DNA from 3 places in the Chryseomicrobium aureum genome. Region 3 is predicted to be linked to each of the others. Evidence: riboswitches for the same ligand, from Rfam matches in the RefSeq annotation. Region 3 holds a riboswitch; each other region holds the start of a gene.
What was found. A riboswitch is a leader RNA that binds a small molecule or an ion and turns the genes downstream of it on or off. The one in region 3 is predicted to bind thiamine pyrophosphate.
Positions count from the first base shown of each region.

Region 1: linked by a shared signal. The riboswitch ahead of thiT (energy-coupled thiamine transporter ThiT) and the one ahead of tenA (thiaminase II) in region 3 are both predicted to bind thiamine pyrophosphate.
Region 2: linked by a shared signal. The riboswitch ahead of ACF3OH_RS12925 (YkoF family thiamine/hydroxymethylpyrimidine-binding protein) and the one ahead of tenA (thiaminase II) in region 3 are both predicted to bind thiamine pyrophosphate.

Region 1 covers NZ_CP171117.1:746,402-756,517, forward strand. Annotated here, with positions in the region: gene serA (phosphoglycerate dehydrogenase) at 1-991, shown strand, start outside; gene ACF3OH_RS04045 (HAD family hydrolase) at 1,247-2,032, opposite strand; gene ACF3OH_RS04050 (Fur-regulated basic protein FbpA) at 2,119-2,280, shown strand; gene ACF3OH_RS04055 (DEAD/DEAH box helicase) at 2,358-3,512, shown strand; gene ACF3OH_RS04060 (aminopeptidase) at 3,509-4,735, shown strand; gene ACF3OH_RS04065 (SGNH/GDSL hydrolase family protein) at 4,754-5,629, shown strand; gene ACF3OH_RS04070 (hypothetical protein) at 5,685-6,020, shown strand; gene ACF3OH_RS04075 (M20 family metallopeptidase) at 6,017-7,096, opposite strand; TPP riboswitch at 7,165-7,255, shown strand; gene thiT (energy-coupled thiamine transporter ThiT) at 7,342-7,923, shown strand; gene map (type I methionyl aminopeptidase) at 7,970-8,719, shown strand; gene ACF3OH_RS04090 (TspO/MBR family protein) at 8,773-9,483, opposite strand; gene ACF3OH_RS04095 (M3 family oligoendopeptidase) at 9,654-10,116, shown strand, end outside.
Region 2 covers NZ_CP171117.1:2,460,334-2,470,449, forward strand. Annotated here, with positions in the region: gene ACF3OH_RS12905 (GTP-binding protein) at 1-203, opposite strand, end outside; gene rpsN (30S ribosomal protein S14) at 341-610, shown strand; gene ACF3OH_RS12915 (hypothetical protein) at 619-948, shown strand; gene ACF3OH_RS12920 (bifunctional glycosyltransferase family 2/GtrA family protein) at 987-2,033, opposite strand; TPP riboswitch at 2,261-2,366, shown strand; gene ACF3OH_RS12925 (YkoF family thiamine/hydroxymethylpyrimidine-binding protein) at 2,451-3,044, shown strand; gene ACF3OH_RS12930 (ECF transporter S component) at 3,034-3,612, shown strand; gene ACF3OH_RS12935 (ABC transporter ATP-binding protein) at 3,605-4,999, shown strand; gene ACF3OH_RS12940 (energy-coupling factor transporter transmembrane component T family protein) at 4,962-5,669, shown strand; gene ACF3OH_RS12945 (DMT family transporter) at 5,719-6,621, shown strand; gene ACF3OH_RS12950 (RNA polymerase sigma factor) at 6,721-7,191, shown strand; gene ACF3OH_RS12955 (hypothetical protein) at 7,310-8,182, shown strand; gene ACF3OH_RS12960 (hypothetical protein) at 8,235-8,888, shown strand; gene ACF3OH_RS12965 (ribonucleotide-diphosphate reductase subunit beta) at 8,926-9,963, opposite strand; gene ACF3OH_RS12970 (ribonucleoside-diphosphate reductase subunit alpha) at 9,977-10,116, opposite strand, start outside.
Region 3 covers NZ_CP171117.1:86,656-96,771, reverse strand. Annotated here, with positions in the region: gene ACF3OH_RS00575 (nitrite reductase) at 1-328, shown strand, start outside; gene ACF3OH_RS00570 (cytidine deaminase) at 437-835, shown strand; gene thiW (energy coupling factor transporter S component ThiW) at 874-1,362, opposite strand; gene thiE (thiamine phosphate synthase) at 1,353-1,988, opposite strand; gene thiD (bifunctional hydroxymethylpyrimidine kinase/phosphomethylpyrimidine kinase) at 1,948-2,808, opposite strand; gene thiM (hydroxyethylthiazole kinase) at 2,805-3,545, opposite strand; gene tenA (thiaminase II) at 3,535-4,221, opposite strand; TPP riboswitch at 4,301-4,402, opposite strand; gene ACF3OH_RS00540 (citrate/2-methylcitrate synthase) at 4,438-5,517, opposite strand; gene ACF3OH_RS00535 (LysR family transcriptional regulator) at 5,621-6,502, shown strand; gene ACF3OH_RS00530 (SDR family NAD(P)-dependent oxidoreductase) at 6,527-7,357, shown strand; gene ACF3OH_RS00525 (NIPSNAP family protein) at 7,417-7,764, opposite strand; gene ACF3OH_RS00520 (GNAT family N-acetyltransferase) at 7,834-8,313, shown strand; gene ACF3OH_RS00515 (NUDIX domain-containing protein) at 8,351-8,890, opposite strand; gene ACF3OH_RS00510 (PHP domain-containing protein) at 9,068-9,826, shown strand; gene ACF3OH_RS00505 (ABC transporter permease) at 9,876-10,116, opposite strand, start outside.

The DNA of each region.
Region 1 (10,116 bases), 660 kb from region 3:
TATCACAGTCCATACACCTTTAGTGAAAGAGACAAAACATTTACTGAACCGGGCTGCGTTTGAAAAAATGAAGCCAGGTGTACAACTGATCAACTGTGCTCGTGGGGGAATTATTGATGAGGACGCTCTATATGACGCCATCCAGAGTGGTAAAGTGGCAGGTGTGGCTCTTGACGTTTTTGAAGTGGAGCCGTTTGTTGATCATAAACTGTTGACCCTTCCGCAAGTTATTGCGACACCTCACCTCGGTGCCAGCACAGTTGAAGCGCAAGAAGTTGTTGCTGTCGATGTGTGTGATGACGTTGTGCGCTATTTCAATGGGCAAGCGGTAAAGAATCCTGTGAACTTGTCTGCTGTTCCGAAAGATGTATTGAAGAAAGTGGAGCCCTATTTACAGCTAGGCGAAAAGCTCGGATCATTTGTTCAAGATTTAGCAAATGGACTGATCGAAGAGTTCCGAGTTGTTTATTCTGGGGAACTGCAAGATATTGATGTATCACCAATCACGCGCAATGTTTTAAAAGGATTTTTAAGAAGTCGTTTAGGGGAATCGGTCAATGAAGTCAATGCGAAACTGTTTGCCGATCGCTTAGGCATCACAGTCATCGAGCAAAAAACGTCTCAGACAAAAGGGTTCACAAGTTTAATTACGGTAGAAGTTCTAACGAAAGCGGAGATGCGTAAAGTATCCGGTACATTGTTAAATGGACTCGGCGCTCGAATAGTTCGCGTCGATGAGTTTATCGTCGATGTACCATTAGAAGCGCATCTCGTGTTCATTCGCCATAAAGATCAACCAGGCGCAATTGGTCGTGTGGGCATGTCTTTAGCCGAAGAGCGAATTAATATCGCAACGATGCAGGTGGGACGTGCTGAACGTGGCGGTGCAGCGATTATGATGCTAACCGTCGATAAACACGTAAAAGCAAAAAGTGTCGAGAAGTTAAAGACCCTTGCAGATATTGAGGACGTCATTGCAATCGAGCTTTAGAGAATTGTTCTAAGACGAAAATTAGTTTCCATAAAACGACTTCGGTAGAATAAATCCTGATTTGGGTAGAATAAATCCCGATTTGGGTAGAATAAATCTCATTTTCGGTAGATGAACGCCCGCTCAGTGACAAGAATAAGGAAAATAAAGTGCCTGTCACCATTTGGTAATGCATTCCATTTGGTGACAGGCACTTATTACTAAGGAGGCTCACGCCGCGCCATCGGAAAGCAGCCCGTAACAGAACTTAACGTACTAAAGTCTGTTCAACTTATCAAAAATATCTAAAACTCCAGAAAGCCTTGCAACTGTATAGGTCGGCTTTGGAGATTCTGGAATTTCTAATCCGTGATGATTAATCCATATTGATTCCATCCCTAAAGAAGCAGCTCCTAAAATATCCGTCTTTAAATTATCGCCCACCATAATCGCATCCTCTAACCCAACTTCGAAGCGAGATAAAAGCTCTTGAAACGGTGTCTGATCCGGCTTGCCGATCCCGACCTCTCCTGAAATGACAATATGCTCGAAATAAGGACTCAACTCTGGTGTCAATTCAAGCTTCGTCTCCTGAAGACTCGGTGCACCATTTGTCAAAAGGCCTAAGCGGTACTTCGAAGACAATTCTTCAAGAACTTCTAGCGTCTTATCATACAAATAAGGAGAAGCAAGTCGATAAGACTTAAATGTCTTAACCGCTTTCTGCGCAATCGCTTCATCGTGAATTCCTAAACGCTGGAATGCCTGATGCCATGCCTGAAATTGATAGTCCCCAATCAACTCCCCCATTACAGGGAAATCAAATGTCTCATCGGGAAATGTTCCCCATAATCCTTCAAAGGGATTGATGCCAATCTTTTGTGTGAAGTCATAAAAAGGATAAGTGGAATAGACACCAGGGGCAGTATCTAGAATTGCTTGAAGCAATTTTTCCGCATTCTCAGGAAACACATCAGAGCAGGTGTTTTGAAGCGCTTCTTCCACACTGCGTTTATCCCACAGCAAAGTATCATCTAGATCGAACAAAATAACTTTTTTCATAGAACCTCCCAGAATTCCTTTTTTTGTTTATTGTACCGCAAACAAGGGTACAGGTTAGTGCACTAATTATTAAAGGAGTGTTCCAAGTGAACAGCATCAAGAAAAACTCAATGACCGAACTGCGCCGGGACGAATTATTGCAGCGTTTAATTGATCAAGGGATTTACAAAGTCGATGGCCGTCAACTGTTCGAATTATCCTTTTATGAATTACTGAAACTTTATACTGCGAGCCAAGAAACGGCCTAGACAAAAGCCCATCTCCTAGAGGGCTTTTTTTTGTTGACCTATGGTAAACTAGAGGATAGAAAAGAAGAGGTGTTAGAATGACAATTCAACAATTAGATGCCATTTGGCAAACGAAATGGAAAAATGAAAATTTCTCACAAGAGATGCCCATACAGAGCAAATTAATTCCACTATTTTTAGCGGGAGAAGATATTGTAGCAGAATCCCCAACAGGTACAGGGAAGACGTTAGCATTTGTCCTACCCTTATTGCAACTAGTTGATGGGAAAAAACCACACATTCAAGCAGTTATTATGGTACCATCCCAAGAGCTTGGCATGCAGATTATTGACGTGTTGCGTAAGTGGACAGAAGGAACAGACGTGACAGTGGCTCAATTAATTGGCGGTGCAAACATGCAACGCCAAGTCGATAAGTTAAAGAAAAAGCCAACAATCGTTGTTGGAACACCTGGTCGATTGAATGAACTTGTAAAAAATCGAAAACTCAAAATGCATGAAGTTCGGCATTTGGTATTAGATGAGGCTGACCAACTACTCAGTCGCGAACATCGTAGCACAGTGCGTTCTATTATTGATGCTGCAGTTGAAAAACAAATTGTAATTCTCTCTGCGACGATCACAGATGAGATTGAACTTGTGGCAGAACGCGTTCTGAACAACCCACATACAATCAAAGTCGAGGCATCTGAACTTCCCGCAGTTGGAAAAGTGGAGCATCACTTTTTGAAAGTGGATCGACGTGACAAAACGGACCTTTTACGTAAATTTAGCCATCTTCCAAATATGAAGGGTCTTGCATTTATCAATAGCTTAGACCAGCTGATGATGAAAGAGGAGAAATTGTTGTTCCGCGATGCACCCATTGCTGCACTGCACGGCGCTATGAAAAAAGACGAACGCCGAAAAGCACTCGATGACTTGAAAAAAGGTATCGTGAATTTATTGATCACAACGGATGTAGCCGCACGAGGACTAGATATACAAGATGTCACACACGTCATTCATGTCGATGTTCCACAAACAATCGAACATTACCTGCACCGGTCAGGTCGAACAGGTCGCGCAGGGAAAGATGGGACAGTTGTCACATTCTTAGAATACAAAGACGAAAAATTCTACAAAAAGCTTTCGAAAGATTTCCCATCAAAGCCTACTCAAGTCGTTTGGGGAGCAGGTCGTTTAGAAATTGGAAACTCTAAGACAGTTGAGAAAGGAAAGAGCAAACGATGACTTTCCATGACAATCTTGCAGAATACGCAGATTTAATCGTTCAAGTGGGACTCAATGTCCAACCTGGCCAGTATGTTCAAATCCATACAACTCTTGATTCAGTTGAGTTTGCTCGACTTGTAGTCAAACAAGCCTATAAAGCCGGAGCTAGCCATGTTGATGTTCAATTTAGTGATAACACCATCACGCGCGCATTCTACGAGCAAGCACCAGATGCTTCGTTCGACGATGTTCCAAAGTGGGTAGCAGCTCAGCGTGATGAGTTGATTGATCGAAAAGGAGCCTTGCTGTGGATTGACGCAGAGGATCCAGATTTACTTGAAGGGATTCCCGCAACAAAAATCAGCCGGTATCAAAAAGCGTCGTCAGCTCTTTTGAAGCGCTACCGAAAAGCTGTTATGAACGATGAAATTACATGGAGTATTGCAGCAGTACCTTCTGGGAAATGGGCGAATAAAGTGTATCCAGAGGTCTCCGAACAAGAGGCGATTGAAGCGTTATGGAATAAGATTTTTGAAGTGGTACGTGTGGGGCAAGGGACTGCAGTCGAACAATGGAAAGCACATATTGAACAACTCAATGACCGAGCTGCTTATTTAAATAGTCGCAACTACACAGCGCTTCATTATCAAGCAACGGACACAGATATCGTTGTAGGGTTACCGAAAGACCATATTTGGATGAGTGGAAGCAGTGTCAATAGTGACGGTGTTGCATTCATTGCGAACATGCCGACAGAAGAAGTTTACACATTACCAGACCGCATGCGTGTGGATGGCTACGTGACGAACTCGAAGCCATTTATCTACCAAGGAAATCGCATCGATGGATTTAAACTGACGTTTAAAGATGGAAAGGTAATAGAGTCTACTGCGCAACAAGGTGGAGAGTTATTGAATGAGTTACTAACAACAGATGAAAATGCTGCTTACCTAGGGGAAGTGGCCCTCGTCCCATTTGACTCACCAATTTCTAATAGCAATACGATTTTCTACAATACTTTGTTTGATGAAAATGCATCCAATCATTTTGCATTAGGTGAAGCTTATCCAACAACCATTCAAGGTGGGAAAGGCTTAACGGAAGAGCAATTACTTGAAAAAGGTGCGAATGTGTCTATCGTCCATGAAGATTTTATGATTGGTACAAGCGACATGACGATTGATGGAATTTTAGAAGATGGTAGTCGTGAACCAATTTTCCGCAATGGGAATTGGGCGTAAGTGAAGGGAGAAACGCATATGAAGAAATGGATAGTTTCTATTGTCTCAGTGCTTGTTCTATCTGTATCACTTCCGGCATTTGCAAGTGCTCAAACAATCTATGTAGCACTTGGTGATTCAATAGCAGCAGGTCAAACGCCAAATCGAGAAATAGATCAAGGATATACGGATCTTATTGCTGCAGAGTTAGCGCGCAATGGGCAGTTGCTGGCATTTTCAAAAGACCTAGCATTTCCAGGATTCACGACTGAACAAGTGCGTGAATCGATTCAATCTGATGAAGCGCAGGAGTTATTAGCTTCCGCTACACTCATTACGATTTCAGCAGGTGCGAATGATTTACTACGAATCGTGACCGCAAATCCAGAACTAGGCACCCTTTCTTACCAACAGCAACAAGCGAATTTTGCGCTCAATCAAGCACGCAAGTCACTCGAAGGACTGCTTCAAGACCTTGAAACTGTAGCACCGAACGCAGAAGTCTATGTAGTAGGGTATTATTTTGCGTATCCACATGTTGCGGAGTTTCAAAAGCAGGGAACAGCCAAAGAATTAAATCGACTCAACCAAATCTTAGAGCAAACCGCACAAGCAAACGGTGCAACATTCGTATCAGTGGAAGACCGAATGAATACTGACTTAAAGAGTTTCGTTCCAAACCCAGCGGATGTGCATCCAACGCAAGAAGGGTATCGTCAAATCGCAAACAGTTTTTTTGACACGGTCAATCCAAACTTGACTGTCTCACCATTTGAAATGCCGCAACCAAATCCTTTAAGTTTTGAGGAAATTCAAGCTGCTCAAGAACAACAATCCGAGGAAGAATCAGGAGACCAAGCTCGTGCACACACACCGCACGGCCTTGCACTTGCAGAGATCATCCCGTATATCTAATAAAAATTTTGATAGCAAATTTTCTAAGTTGAGGGGCGTGTAGGGGTTGACTCCAGTGGGATTAAAGTCGGAACGTGAGACCCCGCAGGAGCCTGCGACGAGGGAGGCTCACGCCGCGCCCTCGGAAAGCAGCCCCGGAACTCCACTCAACTCGCCTCAACTAAAAAAAGTACCCTCTCTTTTATTGTTAAAGAGAAGGTACTTTTTAAATGCTTTTTATAAAAATTACTACTTTTTAGTTGCCTTACGTGAATTTAAAAACTTTCTTACAATTGGGTACACTATAGGTGCCCACTTAATTGCTGATTTCAATAAATTAGACTTTCTCATTGTCATCTCTCCTAATGAATATCATGTTACTGATAAAATACCCCAGCATTACACTCATTAAACCTGTTCAGCCACGCCAGTATAGTAAGCGAATTCCATCAAGATATCTCGATAACGTTCCATAGAAGCAATGGAAACATACTCACCAGGACCGTGCCAATCGCCACCAGCAGGACCAAACTCAATAGCACCGGCACCAGTTACGGCGTAATGTCTTGTGTCAGCAGAACCATGTTGACCCATGATTTCTGTCTCATCCTTCATGATGTCTACTAACTGCATTACGCGAGGGTCTTCACGTTTAGTTGTGACAGCAGGCGAAATTCCTCTGCGTCGAATCTCTGCATTAGGAAAATGCTCTGTCAAAATAGCCGTTAATTGCTCTTCTACAAATTCGACAGTTTGTCCAGGAATAAAACGAATGTCATAACCAACTTCACACGTATCCGGAACCATATTAAATCGATCTCCCGCCTGAATTCGTGCTAAATTGATGGAAGAGTGCTCATAAAATTCCGAACTCTCCTTTGTCCATTCTTGCTCGAGAAGCAATTGGTGGAATCGGTGGGATTGTAAAATGGCATTATCTCCTTCCCAAGGACGAGAGCCGTGCGCCCCTTTGCCGTGGAATGTAATGAAAAATTGAGAAATACCTTTTGCCTGTAAGCCGATTTTTAAGAACGTCGGTTCACCACAGACCACAAAATCACCAGTGTAGCCTTGCTGCACGAGGTATTTTGATGTTTTCGAGCCACCCGTTTCTTCATCTGTCACTAAATGGAGCTGGACTTTTTTCGTTAAACGATCTGCGTGCTTTGAAATACCCACAAATGCAACCATCATGGCAGCACAGCCACCTTTCATATCTGCAGAGCCGCGTCCGAAAATCTTGTCGCCTTCTATATACGGTTCAAATTGTTCTTTTTTTCCTGGAACAATATCTAAATGTCCATTCCAAATAATCGTTTCATCGCCTTGTCCAAGCTCAGCAACCAACATTTTATAGCCTTCATTTTCTAAAATAGTCACTTCTACACCATGGTCTTCTAACCATTTTGCTGAAAACTCAAGAGCTCTATTTGCACCCTCTTGCGTATCACTTGGTATGCGAATTAAATCCTGGACTAAATCAATCATTTCAATCATCCTTTCAGGTCAGTTGATTAATTGTTCGTAATAAAGTAGAATGAGGGCAACTAAATAATTGTTACCACAAGGGGCGTCGCTTAGCGGCTGAGACAGTACCCTTCGAACCTGGAAGTTCATACTTGCGTAGGGATGTGGATAGAAACTGATGTTTATGACGTCTGGCTCTGTCCAGAGGTCATTTTTTTATTGTTTACCCATTCTTGCAGGTAAGGTAACAGGAAATGGAGAAATTCATGAGAAATCAAAAAATCATCATCATGATTGAAATTGCTTTATTGGCTGCACTTGGATTTGTTTTGGACAGAATTGGATTTGGAATGCCGCAAGGGGGAAGTGTTACATTTGTATTGGTCCCAATCATTTTGATTGCTTTCAGAAGAGGAGTTTTAGCGGGACTGATCACAGGTTTATTAATCGGGTTGTTGCAACTCGCAACTGGAAATGTCTATTTTGCGCCACTTAGTTTTGAAATCGTCATTATTCAAGTGTTTATGGATTACTTCTTGGCTTTCATGGTAGCAGGTTTCGCAGGCCTATTCCGACCCGCTTTTTTACGCGCGTATCAACAAAATAAGCAAAGTGGCATGGTCCGTGCAGTACTTCTTGGGTCCATTATTGCTGCCGTATTGCGGTATATTGTGCATGTGCTTAGCGGGATTTTCTTTTTTGGAGAGTTTGCTGGGGATCAAAATGTCGTCTTATATTCTTTAATCTATAATGCAACATACATGAGTGTTGTTCTCGTCTTTGCTGCTTTCATTTGTACAGTACTACTTGTAAAAGCACCGCGCCTTGTAATGCCTCAATCGGTATAAAATGTGCTATGATAGCAGGTAGTCAAAGAAGAAAGGGTTCGAACACATGATTATTCAAACACCACAAGAGTTAGAAGGATTGAAAAAGATAAGTCGCATTGTCGCAGAGATTCGTGACACGATGAAGGACGCTGCGAAACCAGGGATGACGACAAAAGAATTAGATGAGATCGGCGCAACACTTTTTGAAGAAAAAGGCGCTGTTTCAGCTCCAATTGCAGAGTACGATTTTCCAGGACATACATGCATTAGTGTCAATGAAGAGGTGGCGCATGGTATTCCGGGAAGTCGCATTTTACAAGAAGGTGACCTTGTGAACATAGATGTTTCTGGTAAGTGTGATGGATTTTATGCGGATACAGGAATTTCTTTTGTCCTTGGACAAGCCGATGAAGAAAAGCAAAAGTTAATCGATGTGGCACAACAAGCATTTGATCGTGCTATGTTGAAAGTGAAAGCTGGCGCAAAGTTGAACCAAATCGGTAAGGCTGTTGAACGTGAAGCAAAATCAAACGGTCTTACAGTCATTATGAACTTGACAGGTCACGGCGTAGGTCGCTCGTTGCACGAGGCGCCCCAACACATTTTGAACTATTATGATGCATGGGAGCCAACAATATTAAAAGAGGGAATGGTATTAGCAGTTGAACCATTTATCTCTCAAAAAGCAGAGTCCATCATGGAACTTGGAGACGGCTGGACATTTGTCACACCTGATCGTTCATTAGTAGCTCAAGTCGAGCATACGATTGTGGTAACAAAAGATGCGCCACTCATCTTGACAAAGCTTGATTGAAATTCATCCATCAAAAAACAGCATCCCTATGCGGGCATGCTGTTTTTTTGAGCTTAAGGCTTTCTAAACGGTTTATTCAGATAGAAAATTCCTGCCACTAAGACCGCACTTAAAAACAAAGCAGCAGCAGATACGAGCAACTCATCAAACCCTAATCTTACGGCGATGCCAATAAACGCCCAAATGAATACCAACTGCATAATTCGGTCATAGTAGTGATAGCGGAAATGCAGAGCTAATGCTGTGGCGAAAGTCAGCACAAATACTGTCCATAATTGGTCAGATAGTCCAAAACCGTTCCATTCATAGTACGTCAACACGTAAGAAATATTAGCTACAAGAGCTACATTCACCCATCCTAAATACACTGATATCGGACCACGCTCTTTCCAGTCAGATCCTTTTCTTGGATATGTCACGTATAACAGCGCCAATACAGTTACTAGACCTACCATCATGACAAGGGTCACTAAAAAGTATTCATAATGCCATGTCAAAATCCATGCACAATTAAATACACAACTAGCCAAGAACAGACCAGTCCGTTTCCAGCTAGGCTCAGTGCCTCTTTTTCGTAGTACGACTTGGTAACCAATCCAAATCACTAACAGAATGTAAATTACGCTCCAGATAGAAAATACATAACCTGCGGGTGTAAATAGGACCGGAAGTCGGTTTGAAATCTCACCAGTAGTTTGACCGTTGATTGGAAGGATATTCGCAAGCGCATTTATCGCAATTGTTGCAGCGAGACCGAGTCCCATTAAAATAAGCTTTAAAATAATAATCCCTCCTTTTTCTAGTTACTAGTATACAGGTGTTACTTGGAAATTAGAATTGAACCCTTTGTGAACAAGTAAGAATGATTGAAATGTTGAGAAAATTAAAGCCTTTCATGATATACTTAGGGAGACGAAATGAAAGGGGAATAACTATGACAGTAACTACATACCCACTTGTATGGGATCTTGACACATTTTTTCCAGGAGGATCAGATTCTCCACAATTAGCAAGCTATTTAGAGCAAGTTGAGGCTAAGATTGAAGCGTTTGAATCACAGCTCGCTAGTCTAGAAACTCCGCAATCGGCTTCTGAATCTAAAGCAATGCGTGATATCATCGAACAACTGAAAGATGTTGCAACAAACTTATCAGAAGCAGGAGCGACGATTGGTTGTTTCTTAGCCCAAGATACAACTGACAAAAAAGCAGCATTATTACAAGGGCAGGTTAGTAGCTTAGGTGCTCGTCTTGGCACAATCCTGATGACGATACAACAGAAGTGGTCTAAAACAGATGAATCGGTTTGGGCAGAACTTATAGCTTCTGAAGAATTAAACGAATTCGAATTTATTTTAAATGAATGGCGTGAAAAAGCGGCAAAAAAATTATCGCAAG
Region 2 (10,116 bases), 330 kb from region 3:
CAAATACATCCTTTCAATAGTTCTTGCAGTGGTACGTCATCACCAACAAGCGTCGTATCTACAGAATAGTCCCCTAACTCATTCATTAGGACTGCCGCTTTACTTCCTTTTTGCTTCTCCTCTTTCAAAAGTTTTGCTAACCAAGTTGACTTTCCACTTCCTAAGAAGCCCGTCAAAAGAATTAATCGTATTTTCTTGTGCATCTAATTCCTCCTCTTGCTGTTGCACATTTATGGGAACCATGATAAAGTCATTCTATACTTAAATCGTAATGATTACGTTTTAATGATAGGCTATTTTATTTTGAATGACAAACAGAAGCATTAGGAGGATACTAAAGATGGCTAAGAAATCAAAAGTAGCACGAGATAAAAAACAACGTGAGTTAGTGGAGCGTTATGCAGAGAAGCGCAAAGAGCTTAAGGAAAAAGGGGATTATGCCGCACTTGCGAAATTGCCACGCGACTCTTCCCCTACGCGTCTAAAGAATCGTTGTGAATTAACTGGAAGACCTCGTGGAGTCATGCGGAAATTCAAACTTTCTCGTATCGCATTCCGCGAACTTGCCCATAAAGGACAACTTCCAGGTGTCAAAAAAGCCAGCTGGTAGGTGATCATATGAATGAAATCGCACTGCATTTTGCTGCGCAAGCCGAAATCCAAAAGTTACCTGAGAAGCATAGAGAAATTTATGAGTATGTAGTGAATTATGAAGAGTCTCTCGCAGACCGGGCGGCCACAGAAGAGGAATTTAAAGTCCTCTTACTGAGCCGGGAACCTTACGAGGCTGCAGCTCAACTTTTTAAAATGACTGGACTCGAAATTGTGGAGATTGTGAATCATTGCGAGCGTCAGATACAAACAAATGTTAGTGAACGAATGAAACGCGTTGGCTGGTTTAAGCTTGAACAAGGTACAGCTACGCATTCTTTCTTATTGACACTATAAAAAAATCAGCATCTTCCCGACAGGGACGATGCTGATTTTTAATTTTCTTTTCGGAAAACCCAAGCACGTTGGACGATAAATCCAAAGATGAAGAGCACGCTGTCTACTAGTACCTTCAACACTACTTCTCCTCGCCCTAGCCACTCCGTATAAAGTAAGTGCACGGACCCAGCTGAGGCAGCCATAATAAATGCTGCGAGCAAGTAATAGCGAACGAATGACTTACTTGATCCTTGACCGAATACTTTATGACGATTTACAAAATAATTAAAGAGGCTGGATAAAACACGTGCAGCAATCGTCGCAAAGATGATGAACATCTGAGGCGAGTCTTCTTTCCACAAATAGATAAATAATGAATAAAGACCGAGGTCGAGCGCAAGTGAAGCTCCACCCGACATCCCATAAAATAAGAAGATTTTATAAATATGAAATGAATCACGCAATGGATGAAAATGAGACGATTTATTTTCATCTAAATATACTGTTTCAATCTCCACTTCCTCAATAGGGATCTCATTTCGCTTCAAAGATCCGAGGACGTTCATCTCGTATTCGAATCGCTCTCCTTTGATTTCAAGCATCAAAGGTAAATGTTGAATCGGCAACCCACGAAGCCCCGTTTGTGTATCCGTTAAGACTGTCCCTGTAGATAATCGAAACAACAAACGTGTAAATCGATTGCCAAACCGACTTCGAAACGGCACATCCTTTTGAGTGAAGTCTCGTGCACCAAGTATTACTGCATCAGGTGTTTCGCGCATTTGTTCAGCGACTTTTTGCATATCTGATAGTAGATGTTGACCGTCCGCATCAATTGTAATGACACCGTCTACTGGAATATCTTCATTCAATATGTAATGAAAAGCCGTCTTTAAAGCTCGTCCTTTGCCTTGATTTTTCGCATGATGCAAGACCGTCACTTCTTTAAAAGTTTTCAATTTTGTGAAGAAGGATGCATACTCCTCTTCTCCCCCATCATCAACCACGATAATGCGAGAGAACTGCGAAGCAATCAGTTCATCGATGACCGCACGGCACTTGTCATCTGGTTTATACGAAGGAATCACAATCGCAAGTTCCATAGGTCACCTCTTTTCTACTGCTACTCCACTTCTTTACCCTTCCTTTGAGAAATCTAATACTGCAATTGGTTCATTTTTGTGTAAATGCTTCCCTATACACTCCACAATCGATTTCATTACTAAGTACTTCGCTTCTCACCCTTTACTATCCTTCTTTTTTTCCTACTGCACTTGCACAGAATTTTTATGTCTGCTATGATGAGGGCGAAAAAGAACTACATACCGACAACCTGCACTAGGGGTGCCCAAATTGGCTGAGATGAGAGCTTGAGCTCCGATCCCTTATGACTCGATCAGGATAATACCTGCGTGAGGAAGTGTAGTGACTCTTTCTTGAATTTTTATGGGAAGCAGTGGCTACATCTTTCGCGGATGTAGCTTTTTTCTTTTTCTCATAAAATCTAAGGAGGCGTTCCCATGCACTGTGGAACAAGTAAAATCATTGGATGTCGTTTTTCTCTACACCCGATGGATTCAGAGTTTATTTCAATTATCAAAGAGGCTTTATCAGAAGTCGATCTATCGACGGTATGGCGCCATACAGATGACGTATCGACGGTCATTCGAGGAGAAGGTCCGCATGTCTTCAATGCGCTAGCTGCCCTAACAGAGAAAGCGGCTTCGCACGGCAAACACATAGCCATGAATGCAACGTTTTCTGTTGGCTGCCCTGGAGATACGTCGGGGGATTCGTATATGGGGATTGAAGATCCAGTGAAGAATGAAATTCCTCAAGGCCCCTACGTTTCTAGCCAGTTCTCGCTCTATCCGCTCAACCAAAGTGATTATATGGAGACGATTTATAGAGAGATTGAACGTGCCAAAGAGCGTGGTGTTTATAACGAGTCCATGCATTATGCGACGGGTATCCACGGTTCATTGAAAAACGTTTTTGCGTTTTATGAAGAGACGTTCACAGAGGCGCAAATTGGGGAGCACCCCCACGTCGTCATGACAATCAACATGAGTATTCACAGTCCTTCTCACGGAGGTCCTGACCATGCTCGCTAATTGGAAATTGAAAGAAGTCGTACTGATGTCCCTGCTTGCAGTCGTTTTCGGGATTATCTATTTAGTGTTTTTACACATCGGGAATATTTGGTCGAGTCTGATTGGACCGATTGCCTATGAATGGATTTTCGGTGTTTGGTTCTTAGTCTCAATCGTCGCAATGGCTATCATTCGCAAACCAGGGGCTGCTGTTGTTCCGGAAGTAATGGCCGCTGCAATCGAGGTCATGCTCGGTAATGCTGTAGGTCCTCGTCTGATTTTAGCTGGTCTTGTGCAAGGTCTCGGTGCAGAGGCAGCTTTTGCAGCGACGCGTTATCGTCGTTTTGATTTACCCGTATTGATTATGGCAGGTGTTGGAGCCTCTCTCTTCAGTTTTGCGTATGGATATCTTCTTGGTGGATTCTCTGCCTTGTCTCCATGGTACGTAGCACTGATGCTCGGAATTCGCATCTTAAGTGGTGCTGTGATTGCTGGATACGGTGGAAGTTTAATCGTAAACGGACTGTATGCAACAGGTTCACTCCGTGGCTATGCGATTGCACGTCAAAAGCGTGATGTACGTGTCTAAATGGATTGAGTTTCACAACGTAACATTTCATTATCCTGATGAAGACACACCCGTTCTCTCTGATATGTCATTAACACTTTCTGAAGGAGAAAAATGGCTCATTAAAGGACCAAGTGGTTGCGGGAAGTCGACACTCTTTTTCTTGTTGAACGGGCTGTATCCGGAAGCTTGTGATGGCGAAGTCGATGGGACGCGTCTACTATTCGGGAAACCCTACGATGAGTACCGACCTGGTGAGATCAGTCAGTCGATTGCCACCGTCTTCCAAGATCCCGACAGCCAATTTTGTATGCCGACAGTTGAAGAAGAACTCGCGTTCACTTTAGAGAACCGGTCTATACCACGTGAGGAGATGGATCTGCAGATTACTCGAATTTTAGAAGAGACAGGTCTCACTCAGTTCCGGACACGTGTTATTCAGACGTTGTCTGGTGGTGAAAAACAGCGCGTCGCTACTGCCTGTGCATTATTGATGAACCCTAAAATTGTATTACTCGATGAACCACTCGCACATCTAGATCCCGTAACTGCGAGAGAATATGTTGCCTGGTTTTCTGACTTACAAGTGAAAAATGGATGGACAGTTCTTGTGATCGACCATCAAGATGCGATTTGGGAATCCTTCTTCGATTACACACTTGTGTTGGAAGAAACGAGTATGCCTCCTTTGAAAGCAAAAAGTGCTTATGTTAAAGAAGTGAAAAGTCAACAAGACTTCCGCGCAGAAGTGCGCGTCCCTGGCATTTTGCATGAAGCAAAGCTAGAGCTAGCAGCGGGAAGTATCACAGTACTTGCCGGACCGAATGGAGCTGGGAAGTCGACTCTCTTGAAGGCACTGGCCGGACTGATTCCAAAAGCAGATAGACAACAAAGTGATGAAACGATTGGATATGTCCCACAGTCACCTGAGTTTTTATTTATCACACCTTCCGTTCGACAGGAAGTTAGTTTTGGCGGAGGTCTTCGTACAGAAGAGTTCTTAACTAAACTTCTATTAGAAGGTGTAGCAAATTCTAATCCCTTCGCCGTCAGTCAGGGACAAAAACGTAGGACAGCAATTGCGGCGATGCTGAACGATGGGCGACCCGTGTTGCTTCTTGATGAACCGACTGCGGGTCAGGATGCGTTTGCACTGCATGAGCTTGAAGACGCTTTATTTCAAGTTGCAGCAGAAGGTACCGCCGTTGTTGTGGTTACACACGATATGAATTTTGCAGAGCGTATTGCAGACTCGATGCTCTTATTGAAAGATGGTGTACTTAGTGGCCCGTTCCATCCAGCAAACGTCTTCTCAGACCCTAGCTTACTCAGGACGTATCGTTTAGTCCAACCGACAGGAGGTGCTCGCGATGTCGACGTGGCTTCATCGCTTGAATCCGTCCATTAAAATGCTTGTGACATTTGTGTTTATATTTGCACTCGCTTTTTATTTTGACCCATGGACACCGCTTTTTGTATTTATTGCCGTGCTAGTAGTTCAGTTACTGTTCTCCCGTATCAACTGGAAACGTTGGGCGCTACTCATGTTGCCGTTCTCACTTGGAGCGGTCGGGTACTTTTGGACGACGTACGTTTTCGGTACATCTGATGATCGACTGGAAACCGCATTATCGCTGAGCTTTCGTGTATTTGCCTTTTCGTCGTTATCTCTCTTGTTTGTTCTGACGACGTCTCCGATGCAATTCATCATGAGTGTGATGCAACAATTGAAGCTTTCTCCAAAGCTTGCCTATAGCCTTCTAGTGGGTTATCAGTTTCTTCCGGTTCTAAAAGATGAGTTCATCCAGATTCGTCAAGTGCAGCAACTTCGCAAGCCACAAGTTCAGAAGTCAACTCTTGCAAAGCTACGAGCACTTCCAAGTGTGGCAATCCCTTTACTCGCTGGCGCTGTTCGAAAAGCGGAGAAAACAGCGTTTGCAATGGAAGCGCGAGGATTTACAGGCACACGTGACCGAACGTACTTCCATGAAGTGCGTTTAGAGCGGTTTGATTTCTATTTTTCCGTGGTCCTGATTGTGATTTTCACAAGTTGTTTAGTTGTAGGCGCAACTCTTTGATTTCCCCTGACCTGCCTGCTACAATTCGTACAGGAAAGGTCGGGTACATATGAATTTACAAAAGAAATGGGTCATGGTCGTCATTGCGATTTTTTGTGCCTTATTATGGGGAAGCGCGTTCCCTGCATTAAAATTATCGTATAGTGAACTCGGCATCCCAAGTACTGGAATCGCGGAACAGATGTGGCTTGCTGGACTCCGCTTTTTATTTGCAGGTCTACTAGTCCTTGGTGGTTTACTACTAATCAAGCGAAGTGCATTAAAACTAACGCGTAGACAATACGGCATCTTGCTGATTTTCGGAATCGTTCAGACGACTCTTCAGTATTTGTTTTTTTACGTTGGAGTTTCGAACACATCAGGGGTTCAGGCGTCTATTATCATCTCGAGCAATACGTTCTTCACAATCTTGCTTGCTCATTTTATCTATGCGAATGATCGACTCGGGTGGCAGAAATGGTTAGGTCTTGCTGCCGGATTTACAGGAATCTTTTTCGCCAACTGGGGCCAATCGTTTGATGGAAGCTTTGAATTTCTGGGGGAAGGCTTTTTACTTCTCTCTGCATTTACGAGTGCGGTAGGAACGATTATGGCGAAAGAAATGGGGAAAGGCATTCATCCGTTCACGTTATCCGGCTGGCAACTTACACTTGGTGCGATTTTACTTCTCATAACCGCTTTTCCATTTGCCGATACAGCCTCGCTTACATGGACACCTTTAGCTATAGGTTTACTTCTCTACATGGTAGCTTTGTCCGCGATTGCATTCGCTCTATGGTTTGCAATTTTGCAGTATCATAAAGCAAGTCACGTCGGGATCTATAAGTTTTTTGTTCCTGTAAGTGGCGTCGGTTTGTCTGTTCTATTGCTCCCTGGTGAGACATTCACATTGCCAATTTTGTTAGCTCTGGTGTTCGTAGCTTTCGGAATTTATACGGTTAATCGTTCTTAAAAACCACCCTGTGCGGTGGTTTTTTTATTTTATTTCATTTCTCATCAACTTTTTCCAGTTGTCTCGGGTAGTATAGGTGTAACACGAAGGAGGACTTGTATGGACCGGTCACAATTCCAACAACTGTATACAGACTTTGCCCCTGACCTTTATCGGATGGCTCTTGCTATTACGGGACGCCGTGAACTAGCAAAAGATGCTTTGCAGGAAACGTTTCTTCGCGTTTACCGATTTTCGAGCACATACGATTCCAACCAACCTGTGAAGCCTTGGTTGTATCGAATACTTATCAATGAATGTCGACGTCTACAGAAAAAAGAAGCACGAAGTTTTCCTTCAAACGGACTCGAAATCGAACAATCCACTCCTTCTAGAGAACCGTTTAGTGATGTGATGGATGCTGTTTCAAAATTACCAGAAACCTATCGTGTACCCTTCCTTCTCAAATATATGGATGGTTGGAAAGAATACGAAATTGCCGACTTTTTATCCGTGAATGTCAATACATTAAAATCTCGTCTCGCAAAAGCCCGGGAGCTAATGCGTACGAGTTACGGGGAGGGTGTTTAAATGGAGAAATGGGAGAACGAATTAAAGAAACTTTTTATCCGTGAATGTCAATACATTAAAATCTCGTCTCGCAAAAGCCCGGGAGCTAATGCGTACGAGTTACGGGGAGGGTGTTTAAATGGAGAAATGGGAGAACGAATTAAAGAAACTTTCTACAGAACAGAAGGATATTGAAGATGTTTGGGAGCGAATTAATGGGGAAATGGATCGAGATTTACGAAAAGAAAGGAGGCGATTGATGATGCAGCGTTCCTGGATAGGTGCTGTAGCTACAATGGTAGTAGTACTTGGGACTCTCATTTATTTTTCTATAAACAATCAATCACCAGAAATGACTTCACAACCCCCCTCTCCAGAGATACCCAGTACGTCTAATTCAGATTCGACTACTACTGCTGGAGATGATCAGCTGACAAGAGGTGAGCCTGGATTTGTGGAACAGGAATTAACCAAGATAGATGCGCGTTTCCCAGAAACGAAAGAGGTCCCGCTTCAAATTGAAGGCACAGAAGAAATGATTGCTATGAGCCGCGTCGTGCCTGGGAATTTTGCTTATGTTCTATACGCAGATGAAGAGCTTTATGAGATTTCCTTTGATTCTCGTTTCGACTCCAACACTACAGATGAATCTTCAGCTTCTATTGTGGCGCGTAATTCATTAGGCACTGCTTATCCGGAGGTGAAGCTACAAATTGATACAATTCCTGGGAAAAAGCCTACAGAACTAGCTTCTGAGAAAGCGGCTCTTTTAGAAGAAAAGTATTCAGGCGCCACAATTGACTCTGAACTTGTAACAGAACCAGTAGTGGGTTATAAGCTTCATGCGCGTGAAGGCGACTCCCCTTCTAGTGAAGTCACTACTATCTATGTACTCGACCAACAACATGATGAATCTACAATTGTAGTAACTCAAACCGTATTTTTAGAAGCACAAGAAGGCCACGGTGCCCGTTTCTTTTCTATGCTAAAAACATTGCAAGTACTCGATTGAGTGTAAATTTTTTGATTGAGGGAATAGAAAGTGAAAAAGGAGGCATCGGATTATGCGAAAATCAATAGGGTACGCTGCTATTCTCGGAATCGCTATGATTGCGCTCATTTATTTTCTTTCTTCTGGCCTCTTCCCTGGTAAAGAAGGTGACTTAGTCGATGAGCAACAAATCGATGAAAACCTTGAACCTACAGAACAGCCGATCGCTTCACTTCCTGAGGTATCCAATCATCCAGAAACAAAAGAAATCGCATTAGAAATTGAGGGTGTGCAACAAACTGTCGAGATGACACGTTTTTCAGATGAACTGAATACGTACGTTATCTATGTAGACGAGTCTCTCTTCACAGTAGAAGATGGTCTCTCTCAAACGATCACAGCCAAAGAAAGCCCATTGATCACGCTGACAATTGAAAGTGTACCTGATCAAACACCGCAACAAGTGGCGCGAACTAGAGCCGAACAATATCGCCAAGACTTCAGTGTGAAAGCTCCTGTAGAAGTCACTGACCCACTCGGCGCACTTCATTTAGAAGGTTCTTCAGAGACAGAAGAACTCGATGTCTATCTTTTGATGAATCCTATGCAAGATGTTACTTTTCTTTTAACGCTCCGCTACCCAGAAGGTGCCGAAGAAAACTATGCGCCGCGCTTACAGGCTATGATATCTTCATTTCAGATGGAAGATATGCGCGAGACCGAATAAAGAGAGCCCTTGTTCACTACTGAACAAAGGCTCTTTCTTATAATTCATCAAATCCATTATCAACAACATTTACTTTTACATATTGTCTCGACTTCTGCTCAAAGAAATCTGTCTTTCCTTGATCGACTTCCTCGTACGCTTTGATCCATCGAATCGGATTTTGACGTACTTCCGGATATGGCTTCTCAGCACCTAGTTGGTTACATCGGATATTGGCCATAAAACGAATGTACTCTTCCACATCGTCTACTTCTAAACCTTCAATCTTATTCCCGATTACTTCATATGCCCAGTCAATTTCAAGTTCTGCTGCTTGTTTGAACGTTGCCGTGACTTTGGCTCGCTGTTCTGGTGTATCGAGATATGGGTGTTCTTCCAATAACGACTGATAGATTTTAACGAACAAGTCGACGTGAAGCTGTTCATCTCGGTTGATGTAATTGATCATTGTACTTGTTGCGACCATCTTTTGATGACGTGCCAGATGATAGAAATACGCAAAGCCCGAATAGAAGAACAACCCTTCTAGGATTACATCATAAATGACAGCATCTAAAAGACCCTCCACAGTTGGACTTTCCGCAAACGATTGATACCCTTCAACTACGAATCGATTGCGTTCCTTCAAACTGTCTTCTGTTCGCCAGTAGTCAAATACACGCTTTTGCTCCGACTCGCTGACGAGACTTGAGAGTACATATGAATAGGAATGATTATGAATTACTTCCTGCTGCCCCAAGATGATCATCAGTGCGGACAAACTTGAATCTGTGAGGTAGTCAGCCACTTTTCCTGCGAAGTCTGTTTGGACACTATCGAGAAGTGCTAAAAGCCCGATGATTTTTAAAAAGGATTCTCGTTCATCTGCAGACAACTCTGGAAACTGTCGGATGTCTTGGCTCATATTGATTTCGAAAGGCGTCCAAAAGTTCCCGAGCATTTTCTTATATTTTGGATACGCCCAGCGAAAACGGACGTCATCCCAGTTTAATATGTTCGAGGATTCGCCGTTCACGATTCCAGTCGAGCGGTTAGGTGCTTGTTCGTCTAGTAGTATACGTTGTTTTAGTTCCAACTTTGTCTCCCCCTTAACTTGAACACGAATCGCAGTCAATCAATTCTATGGATGTTGATCGAACATAGTACGTAGATTTCATTTTTTGTTTCCAGGCTTCTAAGTGGAGTGCGAGTAACTCTTTTGCCTGTATCGTGTTTTGTACATAGAAGT
Region 3 (10,116 bases):
CAACAACCGGATAGCTGGACGGCCAATGCCATTTACAGTTCGAGCCGCCTACACAGGGTGTGCGGTTGGTTGCGGTGAACCTCGTACGAATGACATTGGAGTCATGAAAATAAAAGAGACTTATTCTTTGTATGCAGGTGGTAAAGCAAAAGGAATTGATGCTCAACTTGGTCAGATTCTAATAGAGGGGGCTTCTCCTGAAAAACTTTATAGTGCTATAGATCGAGTATTAGATTTGTATGCCGCACAAGGAAAAAAAAGAGAGCCTTTGTCTAAGTTTGTGGATCGTTATGGGATAGAGGCAATGCGTAACCTTGTTGCACACTAAGTTTGTTGCATCCGCTTTCAAAACAATGTATACTAGTCTTCCTGCCCATTTTCAGAAAAATCGACAGGGAACTTGAGAAAGTTCATTTTTCGTGAGAGGGATGATTGGATGAATAAAGAACAATTAGTTAGTCAAGCACGTGAAATCAAAGAGCGCGCTTATGCACCGTATTCGAAGTTTCCTGTTGGCGCTGCGCTTTTAATGAAAGATGGCCGTGTATTTACTGGCGTGAATGTTGAGAATGTCTCGTTCGGAGCAACAAACTGTGCGGAGCGTACTGCAATTTTCACAGCGATTACGGAAGGCTATAAAAAAGGTGATTTTGCGGAGATTGCGGTGAATGGAAATACGGAAGACTTCCTTCCACCGTGCAGTATCTGTCGTCAAGTCATGGCAGAATTCTTTGAGCCAGATATGCCGGTCCATTTAACGAATGATAAAAATGAAATCTACACATTGGCGTTAAAAGAACTACTGCCAATGGCGTTTACGGATTTAGATATGTAACAAAAAGACCACTTCGCAGTCGCGAAGTGGTTTTTTGTTTAATTCACAGGTAATGCCACCTTTGACCTCTCTAAAAAATGCCAGATGACCAGGCCTAAAATGGCTCCCGTCGCACTCGACGCCATAAATCCTGGCATGAAGAAGAATGCTCCGACTTGTGTGCCCATAAAAATAGCCGCGTATGGGACAGCTACTAAAGAGGCTAACACTCCTGTCCCTACAAACTCTCCGATAGCTGCAAAACCACTACGTCGTGTATAACGGTAGAGTAGCCCCGCTAGTACAGCTCCTAAAACACTTCCTGGAATCGCTAAGAGTGAGCCGGTCCCAGTAAAAATTCGAATCAACGCTGTCACAAGTGCCACAACGCCAGCTCCCACTGGTCCAAATAGCACGGCAGAAATCACATTAATAGCGTGTTGTACCGGAAAGGCTTTGGCCACACCAAGTGGTATCCAGATAAACAGAGAACCTAAGACCCCAAGCGCGCTCAACATCGCCATTTGCGTCAATCGTTTCAATTCCATACGGCACTTCCTTTCTTGAACTGAGCAATGGTCTCTTTACGATTTATCGAGCGTGCAATCGCAGAAATCACAGCTATACCTGTTGCTCCCGCTTCCCACACCACATGGGCATTGTCTTCGGTGATGCCCCCAATACCTACGATCGGCACGTCCGGGTACAAAGCATGTACCTCTTGAATTACTGAAACACCTGACGGGGGGCGGGCATCCGCTTTCGAGTTAGTTGCAAAGACAGGACCAATTCCTAAATAATCAGCTCCTTCTTGCACAGCTCGAATGGCTTGTTCAAGAGTATGAACGGATACGCCGAGCTTCCGGTTCGGTCCAATTTGCAGACGTGCTGCCTTTACTGACCCGTCATCTTGTCCGATATGAAGACCATCTGCATCGCTTGTTATACACAACTCCACATCATCATTTATGAAAAAAGGGACATCGTGACGCGCACATAACTCCTTGCAGTTGAGTGCTAGTTCAAGTAACGCTTTACCAGACTTGGCATGCGGCCCCTTCTCTCTCAGCTGAAATTCTGTAATACCTGCTTCCAACGCTTCTTCTAAGATTTTCTCAACAGGTAGATCTTGATTATCGGACGTGCCCATAATGAAGTATAGGTGCCTGTGCATCTTGTTTCTCCCCCTCTCCCTGTCCGTATACTCTATATGCCGCATGATGTGTAGGACCATGACCGGCTCCAAGCGATAGAGGATACTGAAGTGCCGCTTGAATAAACCGTTTCGCAACCGTGCAGGCCGCTTCTACCGAATGATCTTTGGCAAGTTCTGCTGTCAACGCTGCACTAAACGTACATCCTGTCCCATGCGTCTGATGTGTCGCTAGTCTTGGAGTCGAGAGACTGAACTCTCTGCCAGATTGATCGAGATATAAATCTGTAGCAAGTGGTCCGGTGCGATGTCCACCTTTTAAAATCACAGCGGTCACTCCACTCTTAAGCAACGCTTCCATCGATTTTCGTGCACTGCTATCACCTTCAATTTTCAAACCTGTCATTAATTCCATCTCTGGAACATTGGGCGTGACAATCGATGCTTTCGGAAGAAGGAGTTGCGTTAATGACTCGATTGCTTCTTGCTCCAACAATGTATGTCCACCTTTGGCAACCATGACTGGATCGACGATAACCGTCGTCCAGGAATACGCATCAATCGCTTGCACTACTTGTTCAATAGTAAACGAGTCACCTAACATACCCGTCTTCACGGCGGTAGGTTGAAAATCGGCACCGATTGAATCTAGCTGTGCTTTCAAGAGCGCAGGCTCCACCATGCCAACACGCTGGACGCCGAGCGTGTTTTGAGCTGTGACAGCGGTCAATGCCGAGACTCCAAATACTCCGCGTTCTTGAAATGTTTTTAAATCTGCTTGAATACCTGCGCCTCCACCACTATCAGAGCCCGCAATTGTAAGAGCGACTGGATATGTCATGAGACAGAGACCTCCTTTTTTGCAAGTTCATCTAAAAGGGCTGCAGGGAATCCACCAATTCCACTTTGAACCGCAAGTTCACCAGCACGCCCATATTGATACAACCTTTCCTGAACTCCCTCAAGGCTAGCGTCCTGAACGAGCCAAGCTGCAAGTAAACTGCTTAACAGACACCCTGTGCCGACTGCTTTGGTCATGTCCGGGTGCCCTGAACTGTTTGTTAACACTACGTTGCCGTCTGAAATGAAATCCACTTCACCTGTAAGTACCACCGTCGTCTTGTAGACTCTTGCTAATTCCAGAGCAAGCGCTGACACGTCCTGTCGTCCGGTCCCAGCATCAATCCCTCGTCCATGCCACTCTGCATCTAAAAGTGCTGCGGCCTCTCCGGCATTGCAGCGAATAAGTGTTGGTTGAGCTGCTGCAATCACTTCTTTGGCAGATTGCAATCGGTACGCCGAGGCTCCTGCACCAACCGGATCCACCACGCGTGGAATTCCTTTTTTAACAGCTGCGTAACCAGCGACTTTCATACTGCGAACAGTGCGCTCTGTGAGAGTCCCTAGATTCAAGCTAAGTGCGTCTGCCAGCGCTACAAGCTCTGCCACTTCTTGCTCTTCGTCTCCCATTATCGGAGACGCGCCAGCTGCAACGAGCCCATTCGCTACAAAATTGGCAACCACGTAGTTTGTAATGCAATGAACGATGGGTACATACGTGTTTTCATTAGCGCTCATGCACGGACACCTCCGATTTAATCGTCCATTTTTCTTGTGTCCAAGCTTGTTCCCAAAAATGCCATTCGTAATACGTACTGCGCTTGAAGTGTGCTTTTAATTCTTGTAGGCGCGCAGGTGAAACATCTTCAGCAAGCCGATCCATCCGGTCTTTCTGCTCCTCGACGAGTGTTGCAAACCACTCGGACCCGTATGTCGCAATCCATCGCTGATAAATCGGATTGTCAGGTGTCGCCCCTTGAAGGTGAATACCAATTTCATAATAGAGCCAGTAACAAGGGAGCAATGCAGCTAGTACATCTGCTACATCCCCTTGAGCTGCGCGGTACATGTGAGATACATACGCATATGCAGAAGGTGACGGCTCGAAGGTCTCCCATTCTGCCTCGGTCACACCTAAAATCTGCATAAACGATTCGTGCAAACTCAACTCGGCCGCACACGTTTGTTCTGCGTGATGGGCAAATGCACGCGTCATTTGAAGATCAGTTGCTTTCACAGCGCCTAGTGCCTGCACCTTTGCAAAATGTGTTAAGTAGTAGGCGTCTTGCATGACGTAATATCGGAATACATCTTCTGGCAATGTTCCGTCTGCTAATCCTGTAACAAAGGGATGATGAAAACTGCTCTCCCAACTATCTTTAAAATCTTCTCGAACTTCTTTGCAAAAACTCATCTTCTACCATCCTTTCTGACAACAAAAAAACGCCACTCTCCCAAAGGAAAGTAGCGTGAAGCCGTCATAAAAGATTACCAGAGCGGTCGCGCCACTTCCCTCCGCTGGTATGATCCAGATCAGGTTCAAAGGGTCCGGACATATGTCCGTCTCAGCCTCTTCGGCTCCCCTAGTGGATGTGCATGTAGTTGTCGCGATTACTATACCATACTTTTTTTACGGTGCAAAATCATTTACAGATGTCACGTATACCGACTCCGGTCGGAAAATGACATTGTTTTCAAGTTGCTCGACCATATGCGCTGTCCAGCCAACACTACGCGCCACACTAAATGTCGGGGTGAACAATTCTGACGGAAGCGCAATAGACTTCATGATGGCAGCTGCATAATACTCCACGTTTGTATATAAACGACGCCCCGGTTTGTGAAGAGCGAGTAGGCGTGTGATTTCCTTTTCAGCCTCGACTGCGAGTTGCAACCAACGCTCTTCGCCACTTAATTTCTTACAAGCTTCGCGGAGCACAAGAGAACGAGGATCATTCGTCTTGTAAACGCGGTGACCAAATCCCATGATGCGCTCTCCTGACTGTAACTTGTTCATGACGACAGTCTCAACAGAACCTACCGAAGCAATTTCATCAAGGAGTGCGAGCACACCAGATGGCGCACCTCCATGCAATGGCCCTTTCATTGTTCCCAGAGCCGAAACGAGCCCTGAAGGCAAATCGGATTCACTTGATACTGTCACACGCGCAGCAAACGTCGAGGCATTCATCCCATGCTCCATCGTAGTAATCAAATACGTTTCAAGTGCTGTGACTTCGGATTTGGTCGGGTGCGAACCAGATAACATGTACAAATAATTCGCAACATGGGGAAGTTCAACGGATGGAGTTACGGGTTGTTGCTCCCGCTGAATCCGATAAGCAGCTGCGGTAAGAACGGCAAGCGCACCCGTGAGCAGAACCGCTTGCTCTTTCAGCGAACGCGCAAGTAATTCTGGCGTCCCCATTGAGGAAACGACCGTTCGCACTTGGTCCATAATTGATAAGCTTTTCGGCAAAACCTTTAGTACGAATAGATGATCAAATCCAAGCTGACGTCCCTCGACCAATAATCGTGTAACCTGCTTTTCATCTATTTCCCATAAAAATGACGCGACGGCTTCAAATGTCTGCTGCTCCACAACATCCTTTAGTAGTAAATCCTTGTAGCGTAGTTCTCCCTTTTCCCCATCTACTGAAGCAATGGTCGTCTCTACAGCCACAACGCCTTTTAATCCTTTTTGAATCATTAAAAACGCCTCCTTTTCCTTACTATAACCAAATCCTTTAATTACGAAAATTAAAGGTTTATAATCAATTTAATTACTAAACGTAATTGATGGAGGTGATGATGTGGATATCAATTGGATCAAGACGTTCTGCATAAGTGCAGAAACCTTAAATTTCCGGAAGACTTCGGAGCTTTTGCATATGTCACAACCGAATGTGACCGTTCATATTCGAAAACTTGAAGAATCTCTCGGTGTTGCTTTGTTTACACGTAAACAGAATCGTGTGCATCTCACACCAGAAGGGCTTCTGTTTTATAAAAACAGCAAGGTCTTACTCGATAATTTCACCCATACAGTTCAGTCCGTCCAGGCTCTTGCACAGGGCTTTCGAAAAAAATGGACGCTTGCTATCTCACCACTTCTTGCAGAAACGATTTTGCCATCCTTGGTCCGGCAGTTTTTAAACGATCACCCGGATGTGGAGTTTCAGATTCGTGTAGAGGAATCGACGGACATAGAAAAATTAGTCGAAAGTGGCGAAGTGGATTTTGGCTTATCCGCAATGCCACCCACGAATCGAAAACTAGTTGTGCACACGCTGTTTAGTGAGGATGTTGTGTTCGTGCGTTCGATTGATTCCTACGACGAGGAGTCGGGTCCGCCCCTAGACGCTGAGGAAATCTTAACCTCTGAGACCTTGTTTACCCATCATCACCCCGTCATTTGGGAAGACTTAACGATTCGTTTAAGACACGCCGTTCCAGGAATACGCGCAATCAAAGTCTCACAAGCGTCGATTACAAAACGGTTGGTGCAAGACGGGCTTGGCGTCTCGTTTTTGCCTCACTCCATCGTCAGGCGTGAATTGCTAGAAGGACGTTTAGTGACGATTCCTTTTCCTCTTTTTGACTTGCCGAAAGTATCTACTTACGCTGTCGTTCAGGAAGAAGGTGAGCTAGAGCAGGCTTTTCTAAAAGCGATTCAAAATCGCTATTTTGGGTAAACGAGTGTAAAGGAGGAAATGAAGATGACAAAAACAATTGTACTGACTGGGGCTAGTGATGGGATTGGGGCGGCTGCTGCGCGTCAATTAAAGAAAAAGGGCTATCATGTTGTCCTTGTTGGACGTTCTAAAGAAAAAACAGAACGACTCGCAACGGAACTGGATGCTCCTTACCATTTGGCAGATTTCACAAAGCTTCGAGATGTGGAGCGACTGGCAAGTGAACTAGATGCGTACCCGACAATCGATGTCCTCGCCAACAATGCAGGTGGAATCATGGGAAATCGAGAAGTGACAGAAGATGGTTTTGAAAAGACGTTTCAGGTTAATCACTTAGCCGGATTCCATTTGACCAAATTGCTTTTGCCGAAACTGATTGCGAGCAAGGCTAAAGTGATCCAAACATCGAGTGAAGCAGCGAATTTATTCGGTAAGACATTTGCTATCAATGACTTAAACAACGAACGCAATTACACTGCAACCAATGCGTATGGAAACGGAAAGCTCGCAAATATCTATTTCACTTGGGAGCTGCAAAATCGCTACGGTTTAGAGGGCATCTCTGCTGTTGCCTTTCACCCAGGGGTCGTGCGCACAAGTTTCGCTTCTGAGACGAACCACTTTATGCGCTTTATGTATCACACGCCTCTTAAATACCTCATTACCATTACGCCGGAAAAGAGCGCTGAGGCATTAGTTGCTTTGATTGAAGGGACTCCAGGAACGGACTGGGAGCCAGGTGGCGTGTATTCGAAAGGCAAACCCATGCGTGTGCAGGCAATTGATGACGGTACGACAGCACGCTTGCTTTGGGAGAAGAGTGAGGAAATGATTGGTTCTTGGAAATCTAACTAAAAGAAAGCCGACTCGGAGGAAAACGAGTCGGCACCTTTGTTTTAAAATAGTCTATTCCTTCACTTCTGTACGTGCACCGTGTCTTCAATTTTCTCATTTCGTACCTCTATAAAATAAGTCGACTGGACAAAGGATTTCCCTCCGTGTCCCTCATACCACTTGAGCACTTTATCAACATGGTACTTATCACTGCGAACAGCATCTTCTATCTCAACATATTTGTTGTAATCATCGTATTCCCAGATAGCGAAGACCTCTGTAATTCCATCATCTAGGGGCATACTCCATCTCCCGACGAGTCTCGCGCCGTGTTTTAACTGATTCGGTAGATTAATTGTATTGAATAATTGATTAAATGGTTTTAAAAACTCGGTGCTAATACGATAATACTTCCTTCTATAAAACATTCTTCTCCTCCTCAACCGCACTAAATCCAGTACATGCTATACTTAACAAAAATAGGAGACGATACTCATATGGATAATGTTGCACAGCCCTCTATAGTATTGAGACCACTAAAGTTTACCGATTTTCCTCAAGTCCTCCTTTGGAATCAAGATATACAATTTTGCGAAGCGAACGGATGGAGTTTAAATCAAGACGAAGAGCGGCTCTTCAGGTGGTGGGGTATGTTCGTTAATAACACCTCGAATGACTTCTTTCGAATAGGTATTGAGTGGGACCAAAAGCTCATCGGATATGTTGACTTTGCAGAAGTAAATAACGGAGGAGCAGAAATCGGCATAGCAATCGGTGATTCCACACTATGGCAAAGAGGACTTGGCAAGGAAGCCCTCTCCCAAGCGCTAGAGTTTGGTTCAAAGAATTATGCGATCCATTCATATAGGGCTGAAACAGAGCTTTCGAATGTACGTGCTCAAAATCTACTTATTCGAGCAGGCTTCAAAAAAATAAAGCAAACGGATTCAACAATTTTTTATAAGGTCACCCTATAAGCAAACGCCAGAAGGAGGCTTCTCCATCTGGCGCTTTTTATTTTGTCTCGAGAACCGGTACAGGTTCAAAGTACGTATCGAATATCTCTTTATAAAGCTCATACCGCGGAAGCATATTGTGCGTGAGCAGTCCTTGCGCTTCCATTTCAAAAAACTCATCTTTCGTTACGATTCGGGCATCGACTACTTCGCCCACTTGATAGCTCAACTCATCCAACGAAATCCTCTTTGGAAGTCGCGTGACATATACGTCAATCAAAGAATCATTTCGGATTTGTTCGCCGAGCAAGATCATTTCATCTGAGTTTAATAATAAACCTAATTCTTCTTCTACTTCACGAGCAGCTCCTAATAAAGAAGACTCTCCCGTGGTAATCGAGCCACCTGTCGACTCCCATTTCAGACCGTGTGGTTTTGCTGGATCGCGTTGTGATAAAATCAAACGACCATCCGGCAAGAATGTCCAAACATCAATCACAATATGGTAATCACCTTCAACAAGCGCTGGTACACTTCCACGGACATGCGTGCGCCCTGTTAGCTTTCGGTCTTTCGTGTACACATCCCATAACTCCATCGTGGCACCTCTTTTCCCATAAATCCGTCCCAAAAAACTGGTGAGGTTCTACTATAGTAGATTTTCCCATTGCTTGTCCAAACAAAACCTTATGCTCTTTACAAAAAATTAGCATTCCCTTCATTCTCTCTTAACACAAACTACGTATACTACGAGATAGAAAGGATGTGTTCAGAGATGAACTTTGACTTCCACACGCACGGCAAACTCACCAAATACGACGAATTTTCTTTGAAGTACTTTCGCATATTGGTAAAAGCTGCACAAGAATCTGGACTCGATGGATTCGCGCTTACGGAACATTTCAACACACGCCACTTCTTTGATGTCTTCGGAACATTAGATGATTTCTATCCTTATCAAGACGGATACTATTTAGTGGAAGGCATTCGCGCCTTTCCTGGAATCGAGGTCCATACGAAAGAAATGGACCACCTTCTACTCATTGCAGACCGTACTGTCATTCGAAACTTACGTATGCAACTCCAACCGTTTACACATAAACTAAATTATATCTCATTCGAAAAATTAATGGATTTGGTAAAACTTGAAGAAGTTTTAGTCATTGGTGGTCACCCGCTCGCGCATCAAAAAGCCTACTTCGAATTACATCCAAACCATCTTGAAAAGCTAGATGCAATCGAACTGAATGCTAAAGATTTATCAATCCTTTCAACAACTGAATCCGTTCAAGAGGTTTATTATCTCGGAATGCGCCTTGCAAAACCAGTTGTCGGAGGAACAAGCGCATTTCACAAAAATCAGTACGGTCGGGTCTACACAAAGCTCCATACGACCTGTTCAACCGTAAGGGATTTAAAGCGAGCCGTGCAAAATGAACAATTCACGGTAAAAGTAGCACCTGCTGCAAGCGGTATGTTTTTGCATAACGGGGCCGCTCCTGAACTAGGTGTCTGGGGCGAGCCGTATCTATAGAAGTAAAAAACGAGACGTCCTCACTTGAGGGCGTCTCGTTAACTTTTTCTTACGCCACGTCCCGCTTCGTAAACGTCACAAACGAAGCAGCAAGGAACACGACAAGATAAATCACAAGTATTGTTACTGAAAAACCAAGCGTCATCCCATCAATGAGTGGTGTGCCACCATCTGCGTATTGACCAAGATCTGTATTCGCAAACAATACGAACTTCGCCCAGTCAAAACGAGACAAGAACAACATTAACGCATTGCTCGACAACAACAAGAACAACGAAATCCCAATGGCC